One region of the Nocardioides sp. S5 genome, then DNA from elsewhere that is predicted to be linked to it. Evidence: predicted binding sites of a transcription regulator. Region 1 holds the regulator's gene; the other holds the start of a gene.
The links. Region 1 encodes LexA, which represses DNA repair genes until DNA is damaged. Its sites were predicted from a motif close to TCGAACANNTGTTCGA; they were not measured.

Region 1 (4,997 bases):
GTTGAGGCGCTCGATCTCGGTCATCATCGACCGGACGTCGCCGTCGGTGGCGACCTCGCTGGCGATCCCCCACAGGGTGTCGCCGGGGGCGACCTGGACGATCTCGGTGGGCGCGCGCTCACCGGCCGAGCCGGTGCCGACGGCACCGCCCGCCAGCATGAACGCGACGGCCAGGACGAGGAACAGCGCGGTCACGAAGACCACGAGGCGACCGCGACGGGTCAGGCGCACCGTCGAACGGACGGGGGCGGGAGTGGTGAAGCTGGGGGCAAGGCTGAGGGTGCTCATGGTGTGGCCTCCTGGGGAAGATCAGCCGGGTACGTTGTCGAGCGAATGTCTAGTGGGACCCACCGACAACGGCTTCGCAGCCGCCTCGACGTCGATCAGACGTTCGATCGAACATGTGTACGACGGTAGAGCACCTGTTCGAACAGGTCAAGCACCCGCACGAACAATTGTTCGATGCGACGGACAGCGCGACGAGACGGCGGTCAGCGCTTCCTCATCGCGCGCCGGCCCTGCGCGGCGAACAGCACCGCGGCGTGCTGCGCGGTGCCCGGGGTGAGCATGGCGCCGCGCATCACGCCCGCGCGCCAACCGGGCATCGTCCGGACCACCCGTCGCGAGCCCACGAGGGCGACAGCGGCCTCGGCCACCTCGGCCACGCCGAGGATCCGCCCTCCCGAGTACGTCAGCTGCGAGCCCATGCCGTCGGGGTCCTGGCCGGCCAGCATCGCGGTGTCGACGCCGTCGGGGCACAGCGCGTGCACCCGCACCCCGCGCGGCGACTCCGCGTTGACCGACGCCGACAGCGAGACGACCGCGGCCTTCGTGGCGGCGTACGCGCTGTAGCCGGGCACCGGGCCGAGCCCGGCGAGCGAGGCGACGTTGACGACGTCGCCACCACCCGGGCCGAAGGCAGCGAGCGCGGCGCGGCAGCCCCACATCGCGCCGAGGAGGTTGACCTCGACGAGCCGGCGGACCTTGTCGTCTGAGAGCGAGGCGAGCGTGCCGTCGTCACCGACGCCGGCGTTGTTGAACCACGCCACGAGCGGCCCGTGCGCAGACGCCTCGGCGGCGACGGCGCGGTGCGCGTCCGGGTCGCGTACGTCCATCGCGACGCCCGCGGCGGCACCGATCTCCGCGGCCGTCGCAGCGGCCGCCACGGCGTTGAGGTCACCGACCACGACCCGGTGCCCACGGGCCACCATCAGCTCCGCGATCCCGCGGCCGATCCCGCGGGCCCCGCCCGTCACCACGCACGACGTCGTCATGTCCGCAGGCTAGCGACACGCGGCTTCGAACAGGTGTTTGATCCTCGGGCCCCGGGAGGACTACGGTGATCGCACCAGCCACCCCATCGCCCACGAGGTGGCCACCCGCGTCGAGAGGTTCCACGAGATGGCCAAGTCAGAGGACAAGAACGTCATCGAGATGCCCGACGGTCCCCCGGACGCCACCGGCCTGACCCCGCGCCAGCAGCGCGTGCTGGCCACCATCAAGGACTCGATCGAGACCAAGGGCTACCCGCCCAGCATGCGCGAGATCGGCCAGGCCGTCGGCCTCACGTCCTCCTCGAGCGTCGCGCACCAGCTGCGCGTGCTCGAGGGCAAGGGCTTCCTCAAGCGCGACCCCAACCGCCCGCGCGCCCTCGAGGTGTTCCTGCCCGAGGTGATGGCCGCGCGCCGCTCGATGTCCAGCGGCGAGGAGTCGAGCGTCGACGAGACCGGCATCGGCGACGTCGTCCCGACCGCGGTCAACATCCCCGTCGTGGGCCGCATCGCGGCCGGCGGGCCGATCCTCGCCGAGGAGCAGGTCACCGACGTCTTCCCGCTGCCCAAGCAGCTCGTCGGCGACGGCACCCTCTTCCTCCTCGAGGTCTCCGGCGACTCGATGGTCGAGGCCGCCATCTGCAACGGCGACTACGTCGTGATCCGCCAGGAGCAGACCGCGACCAACGGCCAGATCGTCGCGGCGCTGATCGACGGCGAGGCGACCGTGAAGACCTTCCAGCGCAAGGACGGCCACGTCTGGCTGCTGCCGCACAACGCCGCCTACGACCCGATCCCGGGCGACAACGCCACCATCCTCGGCGTCGTGACGGCAGTGCTGCGCAGCCTCTGACTGGGTGTGTCCCTATTGCACTGACGACGAGCACGGTCACCGTGCGGGGCATGTCGTACCCAAGTGATCTGACCGATGAGCAGTGGGCGTTGCTGGATCCGGTGTTCAACGCGCCGGGCAAGCGCGGCCGCAGGCATGGTGATGACCTCCGCACCGTGGTAGACCCCCACACGGCTCGCCGCCCTGTGCAAGAGCGGGCCGGTGTTCGTCGGGCCGCTGGAGATGGGGCTGCTGCTTCACCAGCCCGGTTCGGATCGGCCGATCGGCGCCGACCACTTCGTCGCGGTCCTCGACGCCGGCCCGGACGGAGTCACCATGCACGACCCCCAGGGACATCCCTACGCCTGGTTGCCGCGCGCTGCGTTCCTGGCCGCCTGGGGCAGCGACACGATCGGGTACGGCACCGGCCGGTTCCCCCTGCGGACCAACCTTCGGCGGGTGGCGGACCGCACCGAGCACGACGCGGTGCGCGACCTGCTGCCGCTGGCCTACCGGTGGGCTCGCGGCGACCACGGTTCGTCAGGCGGAACCGGGATGGCGTTGCGCGACCTCGCGGAGCGGGCCGAAGCCGGACTCGGCAACCCGGCGGTGCCCGTGTTGCAGGACTTCTCCCTCCGTCTGGGGGCACGCCGACGCGCCGACGCCGCCACGGAGCTCGCGGCGTGGCCGGAGGTCGCCGACGTCCTGGACGCCCAAGCCCGTGCACTCGGGCGGGCTCAGTACGCGGCGGTCCGCGAAGACGGCACGCAGCTGGCGGACGCTTTTCGCCAGGCCGCCGATCTGCACGACGAGCTCGTGAACGCACTCTCCCGAGCCGTCTGAAGCAGAGCCCTCCACACCTGCCGGTCAGCGGCACCGCGGGTTCGCGATTTCTGTCGGTGCCGACCGGCACCATCAGGGGCATGCCCGTAGCCGCTGGAAAGACCGCCGATGCCGTGCTGGTCTCGCATACCGGTGTGGCGTTGACCCGGGCCACTACGTTCCGGTTCACCCTCGACGTCACCAGCGAGCAGCACCAACGGCTGTTGGCGCACGCCGGGGCGTCCCGGCTGGCGTTCAACCATCACCTGGCCCGGGTGAAGGTGAACCTCGACCAGCGTGCCGCCGAACGCACCTACGGTGTGCCGGAGGCGGACCTGACGCCGTCGTTGTCGTGGAGCAAGGTCTCCTTCATCAACCACATGAACGCCTGGAAGGACGGCCGCGCGGTCGACGCGCCGGTCAACCACGACGGCAGCCGGGGTCTGCCGTGGCGAGGCGAGGTGTCGACCGATGTGTTCGAGACCGCGTCCGTGCACGCCGCCCAGGCGCTGGCGAACTGGGCGGCCTCCCGAAACGGCGCACGGGCCGGCAGGTCGGTCGGGTTCCCGCGGTTCAAGTCCCGGCACAAGACGACGCCGGCTTTCCGGCTCCGCGCCAAGTACCCCGAGGGTGCCGCGCCGCCGGTCCGTCCGACCGGACCGAAGGCGATGCGGTTCCCCAAGCTCGGTGGGCTCCGGGTCCGCGAGTCCACCCGCCGGCTACGGCGGCTGCTTCAGCAGGGCCGCTTCCACGCCTACGCTGCCGCGTTCCGGTACGAGCGCGGCCGCTGGGTCGTCTCGATCACCGGCGTCGCCGCACCGTTCCACCCGGCTCGCCGCACCACCACCGGCCGCCACCGGGCCCGGGTCGGGGTCGACCTCGGCGTGAAGACCCTCGCGGTCGCCGCCGACGAACACGGCAACCTCCGAGAAATCTGGGAGGGGGTGAAAGCACTCCACACAGCCCAGGCACGCCTGAAGCTGGCCAACCAGAGGTACTCGAGAACCAAGAGGGACTCCAACGGCCGCAAGAAGGCAGCACGACGCCTCGGCAAGCTCCACGCCCGCGTCGCTGCGGTACGGAAGGCGCTGTTGCACCAGATCACCGCCGACCTCGCCAAGGGCTACGCCTGCCTCGTGGTCGAGGACCTGAACACCGCCGGCATGCTCGCCAACCGGCGGCTGGCACGGGTGGTCTCCGACGCTGCGTTCGCAGAGCTGCGCCGGCAACTCGAGTACAAGAGCAGTTGGTACGGCACCGAGCTCATCATCGCTGACCGCTGGTTCCCGTCGTCCAAGACCTGCTCCGGCTGCGGGAGCATCAAGGCCGACCTGACCTTGACCGACCGCACCTACCGATGCGACTCCTGCGGTCTGGCCATCGACCGCGACGTCAACGCCGCGATCAACCTCGCCCGCTACACCGAACCACCACCGAGCAGCTCACCGCCACAACATGTGGCCGCCTGACGCCCGCACCGCGTCTGCACCCGGATGGGCCGGGGAAGAGCCGACCGCCACCCTGCAGCACTGGGGCACTGGGTCGGAACCGAGGTAAGACCACCCCCGTGGCGCTCGGACGGCGACCAAACCACACGTCCGTCAGGTAGGGGTGAAGGGGAGCCGGTGTCGTCCCGAATAGGGACACACCCAGTGACAACCAGCGCGGGTGCACGATGGCTGCATGAGCCAACTCCAGGATTCCTACGACTACGTCATCGTCGGTGGGGGTGTCGCGGCCGCCAGTGCGGTCTCCGGCATCCGGTCGGAGGACGAGGGCGGCAGCATCGCCGTCATCGGCTCCGAGCCCGCCAAGCCCGTCTACCGCCCCGCCCTGTCGAAGGACCTGTGGCTCAAGGACGGCGCCACGCTCGAGGGCAACTCGCTCGCCGGTGACCTGGAGGACGACGACCACGTCGACCTCGTCACCGACACGACCGTGACGGCGATCGACCCCGACGCCCACGCCGTACGCCTCGCCGACGGCAGCAGCGTCGGCTACGGCAAGCTCCTGCTGGCCACCGGTGCCGAGCCGCGCGTGCTCGCCCTCGACCCCGGACCGCGGGTCGTCTA
Region 2 (4,997 bases), 1.8 Mb from region 1:
TGCTGGAGATCGGCTCCGGTGGCGGCCGCGACGCACTGCTGATGGGGGCGCTCGGCCTGCGGGTGCGGCGCACCGACATCACGCCAGGGTTCGTCGCCCTGCTGCGCGAGCAGGGGTTCGACGCCGACCTGCTGGACCCGCTGGTCGACGACCTGCAGGTGCCGGAGGGTCCGTACGACGCGGTGTGGGCGAACGCCTCGCTCCTGCACGTGCGACGCGCTGACCTGCCGACGGTGCTGGCCCGGCTGGCTCGGGTCACCCGCGCCGGTGGACTGCTGCGGATCTCCCTCAAGGAGGGCGACGGCGACGGCTGGTCCACCCATGGGTCGATCAGCAGCCGGCGTCACTTCACCTACTGGCGCGCCGACGCGCTGCGCGAGGTCGTGGCCGGCTCCGGGTGGACCGACGTCTCGGTCCGGTCGGGCATCGCGGGCCACCTGGGGGAGGCGTGGCTCGAGGTGTCGGCGGTCCGTGATTCGGTGTCCCCATGAGGCACACCGAGTTCTGGGCGCGGCTCGACCACGCGCTGGGGCGCAGCTACTCCCGCACCTGGGCCGAGCTCACCGTCGTCCGCGACCTCGACGGGCGCACGACCCAGGAGGCGCTCGACGCAGGAGTGCCGCCCAAGCAGGTCTGGGCCGCCGTCTGGCGCCAGCTCGAGCTCCCGGACAGCGAGCGGTGACCAGCGAGGTCGGCGCGGTCCTCGACGTCGAGCAGGTCCAGCGCCACACCGTCCGCACGCTCGTCGTCTCCCAGGCCGTCGGCGCGGTCGGAGTCACCATCGGCGTGGCCACCGCGTCCCTGCTGGCGCGCGACATCTCCGGCAGCGAGACGCTCGCCGGGCTCGCCCAGACCTTCCAGGTCCTCGGCACGGCAGCAGCGGCCTACGTCCTCGCGCGGGTGATGCGCCGACGTGGACGCCGCATCGGCATCGTGCTCGGCTACCTCGCCGGCGCCACCGGTGCGCTGCTCGCCGTCCTCGCAGGCGTCGTCGACTCGATGGCGGTGCTGCTCGTCGGTGCCGTGCTGTTGGGGGCGACGTCGGCGGTCAACAGCGGCTCGCGCTATGCAGCGACCGACCTCGCGACCGAGGCGCACCGCGCCCGCGCGTTGTCGGTGGTCGTGTGGGCCACGACGATCGGTGCCGTTGCGGGGCCCAACCTGGTGGGCGTCGGCGGCACGGTCGCACGTCCGCTCGGCATCCCGGAGCTCACCGGCGGCTTCGCGATCGGCTCGGTCGTGCTCGTGCTGGCGGCCGGTTGGGTCTGGGTGCGGCTGCGTCCCGACCCGCTCCTGCTGGCCCAGGAGGCGGCCGGTGTCGTGCCGGACGGCGCGCCGCACGTGCGGGGAAGGTCGTGGGCGGCCTTCACCACGGTCGTGCGGGACGTGCCCGCAGTAGGCGCGGCCGTGGTCGCGATGGCGTGCGCCCATGCGGCGATGGTGACGGTGATGATCATGACGCCGCTCCACATGGAGCACGGCGGCGCGCACCTCGAGGTCATCGGCTTCGTCATCTCGGTCCACGTGCTCGGGATGTTCGCCTTCTCGCCCGTCGTCGGCTGGGCGGCGGACCGCTTCGGGCGCTCGCCGGTGCTGGTCGCCGGAGGGGTGGTCCTGCTGGTGTCGCTCGCGCTCTGCGGACTGTCGCCGGAGGGCTCCTCGTGGCAGATCTTCGCCGGGTTGTTCCTCCTCGGGCTGGGCTGGTCGTGCGCGACCGTCGCCGCCTCCACCGTGATCGCCGACCGCACCCCGATCGAGGCGCGCACGGACGTGCAGGGGACCTCCGACATGGCCATGGCGCTCACCGCGGCCGGTGGTGGCGCGTTCGCAGGGGTCATCGTCGGGGGACTGGGCTACCCGGCGCTCGCCCTCTTCGCGGCCCTGCTCGCCCTCGCCGTCGTGGTGGCAGGACGGCTCACCCGGACGCCCTGACCCCGACCCGCACGGTCATCGCGAACATCCGCGCGACACGCCGCGCCACGTCTGCCATCGAACACGTGTTCGGGCTACTGTTCGTCCACAGGTACGACGTGCGGCGAGGTTGTCCACAGCGTTCGACCGTCCTGATCAGGGACTGTCGGTGGCTCGCCCTAACGTCGGAGAAGTACCGACACACACGACGAGAGAACGGGACACAGCAATGGCTGGTGCAGACCGCGAGAAGGCCCTCGACGCCGCGCTCGCACAGGTGGAGAAGCAGTTCGGCAAGGGCTCGGTCATGCGACTGGGCGACGAGACGCGTGCCCCGCTCGAGGTGATCCCCACCGGGTCGATCGCCCTCGACGTGGCCCTCGGCCTCGGTGGTCTGCCGCGCGGACGCGTGGTCGAGATCTACGGTCCGGAGTCCTCCGGAAAGACGACGGTCGCCCTCCACGCGGTGGCCAGCGCCCAGGCGGCCGGCGGCATCGTCGCCTTCATCGACGCCGAGCACGCGCTCGACCCCGACTACGCCAAGGCCCTCGGTGTCGACACCGACGCCCTCCTGGTCTCCCAGCCCGACTCGGGCGAGCAGGCGCTCGAGATCGCCGACATGCTGATCCGATCCGGCGCGCTCTCGCTGATCGTCATCGACTCCGTGGCGGCCCTGGTGCCCCGCGCCGAGATCGAGGGTGAGATGGGCGACAGCCACGTCGGCCTCCAGGCGCGGCTGATGAGCCAGGCGCTGCGCAAGATGACCGGTGCGCTCAACAACTCCGGCACGACCGCGATCTTCATCAACCAGCTCCGCGAGAAGATCGGCGTCATGTTCGGCTCGCCCGAGACCACCACCGGTGGTCGCGCGCTGAAGTTCTACTCCTCGGTGCGTCTCGACGTGCGCCGCATCGAGACGCTGAAGGACGGCACCGACATGGTCGGCAACCGCACCCGCGTCAAGGTCGTGAAGAACAAGGTGGCCCCGCCGTTCAAGCAGGCGGAGTTCGACATCATGTACGGCAAGGGCATCAGCCGCGAGGGCGGCCTGATCGACGTCGGCGTCGAGGCGGGCATCATCCGCAAGGCTGGCGCCTGGTACACCTACGAGGGCGACCAGCTCGGCCAGGGCAAGGAGAACTCGCGCAACTTCCTGAAGGACAACCCCGACCTCGCCAACGAGATCGAGAAGCTGATCCTGGAGAAGCTGGGCGTCATCCCGGCCGTCGACAAGCCTGCCGACGAGCTGAGTGACGAGCCCATCGGGGTCAATGACTTCTGAGGAACATCGCCCGCCGCCGTCGTGGGCCGGTGACGTCGGACTCGGCGTGCGCGCGTGGGTGGGGGACACCCCACCCACGCCGTCGCCGGCGACCGAGCCTGCCGAGCGGTCTGGTGAGCGCTCGCGCAAGAAGGGTCGCGGCCGCAGCCGCACCCGGACCCGCGCCGAGGCCGAGGAGGCCCGCGCCGCCACCGCTGCCGCACGCGCGGCGGAGGTGGAGGCCGATCCCGAAGGAGTGGCCCGCACGATCCTGCTCGATGCGCTGACCGGCCAGGCGCGCACGCGCCGTGAGCTCGCCGACAAGCTGGCCAAGCGCGAGGTGCCCGACGAGATCGCCACCGAGCTGCTCGACCGTTTCACCGACGTCGGCCTGATCGACGATGCTGCCTTCGCCTCGGCGTGGGTGGAGAGCCGGCACCGCAGCCGCGGGCTCGCGCCCCGTGCGCTGGCGCAGGAGCTGCGCCGCAAGGGCGTGAATGACGAGGAGGCCAAGGCCGCCCTCGAGCAGATCGACGAGGACGACCAGCGCACCGCGGCCCGCGCACTGGTGGACCGCAAGATGCGGTCCGTGCGCGGGCTCGAACCGCAGGTCGTCACCCGGCGCCTGGTCGGGATGCTCGCGCGCAAGGGCTACGGCGCAGGCCTGGCTTTCTCGGTGGTCCGAGAAGCGCTGGCCGACGACGACCAGGTGGACCTGACCGACCTCGTCGACCACCCGGAGGACTGAGCGACCCCTTCCGCGGCAGGTCAGCCCTCTGGTGGGATGTGCTCGTGAGCAACGAGCGCGAGGTCCTCACCTACGACCTGTTCGGCACGGCCACCCGCGAGCTGGCGCAGGAGGTGGCCGACTCCGGCTTCGCCCCGGACATGATCCTGTCGATCGCGCGCGGCGGTCTCGCGCTCGGTATGGGCCTGGGCTACGCGCTGGGGGTGAAGAACCTGTCGGTGATCAACGTCGAGTTCTACACCGGCGTCGACCAGCGCCTCGACGTGCCGATCATGCTGCCACCGACGCCGGCGGCGATCGACCTGTCCGGGCTGAAGGTCCTCATCGCCGACGATGTCGCCGACACCGGCCGCACCCTCGAGCTGGTGCACCAGTTCTGCGAGGGCAACGTGGCCGAGGCGCGCACCGTCGTGATCTACGAGAAGCCGCAGTCGGTCATCAAGCCGGACTACAGCTGGCGGGTCACCGAGCAGTGGATCGACTTCCCGTGGTCGGTCCTCCCGCCGGTCGTGCCGGGCGCGCTCGCCCACTGAACGGCGTACGGCGTGCAGGTCCTGGTCCGCGACGGGGAGCACACCGCTGCGGGGGACACCGGCCCCGGGGAGTCGTGGGCGGCGACCGCTCTCAGGCTCGCCGAAGGCCTGTCGCCGACCCCCGCGCTCCACCTGTGGCCGCACGACCTGTCCGGTGGGACGGCGCACTTCGTCGTCGACCGCGACCTGGTCCTCGACCTCCGGGCGATGACGCGCGGCGACCTGCCGGTCCTCGCCGGATGGCTGCGGGCTCCGCACGTGCGCCGGTGGTGGCACGCCGACGGTGAGCCGACCGACGCCCGCGTGACAGCGCGGTACGGCCCCAGGGTCGACGGGGACACTCCGACACGGATGTGGGTGGTCGAGGTCAACGGTCGCTCGATCGGGTTCGTGCAGGACTACCGGATCCGGGACTACCCGGACTTCGCCCTGCTCGCTCCCGACCCCGACGCCCTCGGGCTCGACTACGCGATCGGGGATCCCCACCGTCTCGGACGAGGACTGGGTGTGCGGATGGTGTGGGCGTGGATGCAGCGGGCGAGGC

Region 2: a site for LexA is predicted at 1,990-2,005, ahead of recA (recombinase RecA). Genes of this name have one in related genera too.

What each region holds. Positions count from the first base shown of each region.
Region 1 is NZ_CP022296.1:4,028,511-4,033,507, forward strand. It holds gene CFI00_RS19920 (LysM peptidoglycan-binding domain-containing protein) at 1-288, opposite strand, end outside; gene CFI00_RS19925 (SDR family oxidoreductase) at 492-1,274, opposite strand; gene lexA (transcriptional repressor LexA) at 1,402-2,124, shown strand; gene CFI00_RS19935 (hypothetical protein) at 2,326-2,946, shown strand; gene tnpB (IS607 family element RNA-guided endonuclease TnpB) at 3,027-4,394, shown strand; gene CFI00_RS19945 (FAD-dependent oxidoreductase) at 4,609-4,997, shown strand, end outside.
Region 2 is NZ_CP022296.1:2,185,041-2,190,037, forward strand. It holds gene CFI00_RS10825 (class I SAM-dependent methyltransferase) at 1-491, shown strand, start outside; gene CFI00_RS10830 (DUF3046 domain-containing protein) at 488-682, shown strand; gene CFI00_RS10835 (MFS transporter) at 679-1,932, shown strand; gene recA (recombinase RecA) at 2,141-3,193, shown strand; gene CFI00_RS10845 (regulatory protein RecX) at 3,183-3,920, shown strand; gene CFI00_RS10850 (phosphoribosyltransferase family protein) at 3,965-4,453, shown strand; gene CFI00_RS10855 (GNAT family N-acetyltransferase) at 4,466-4,997, shown strand, end outside.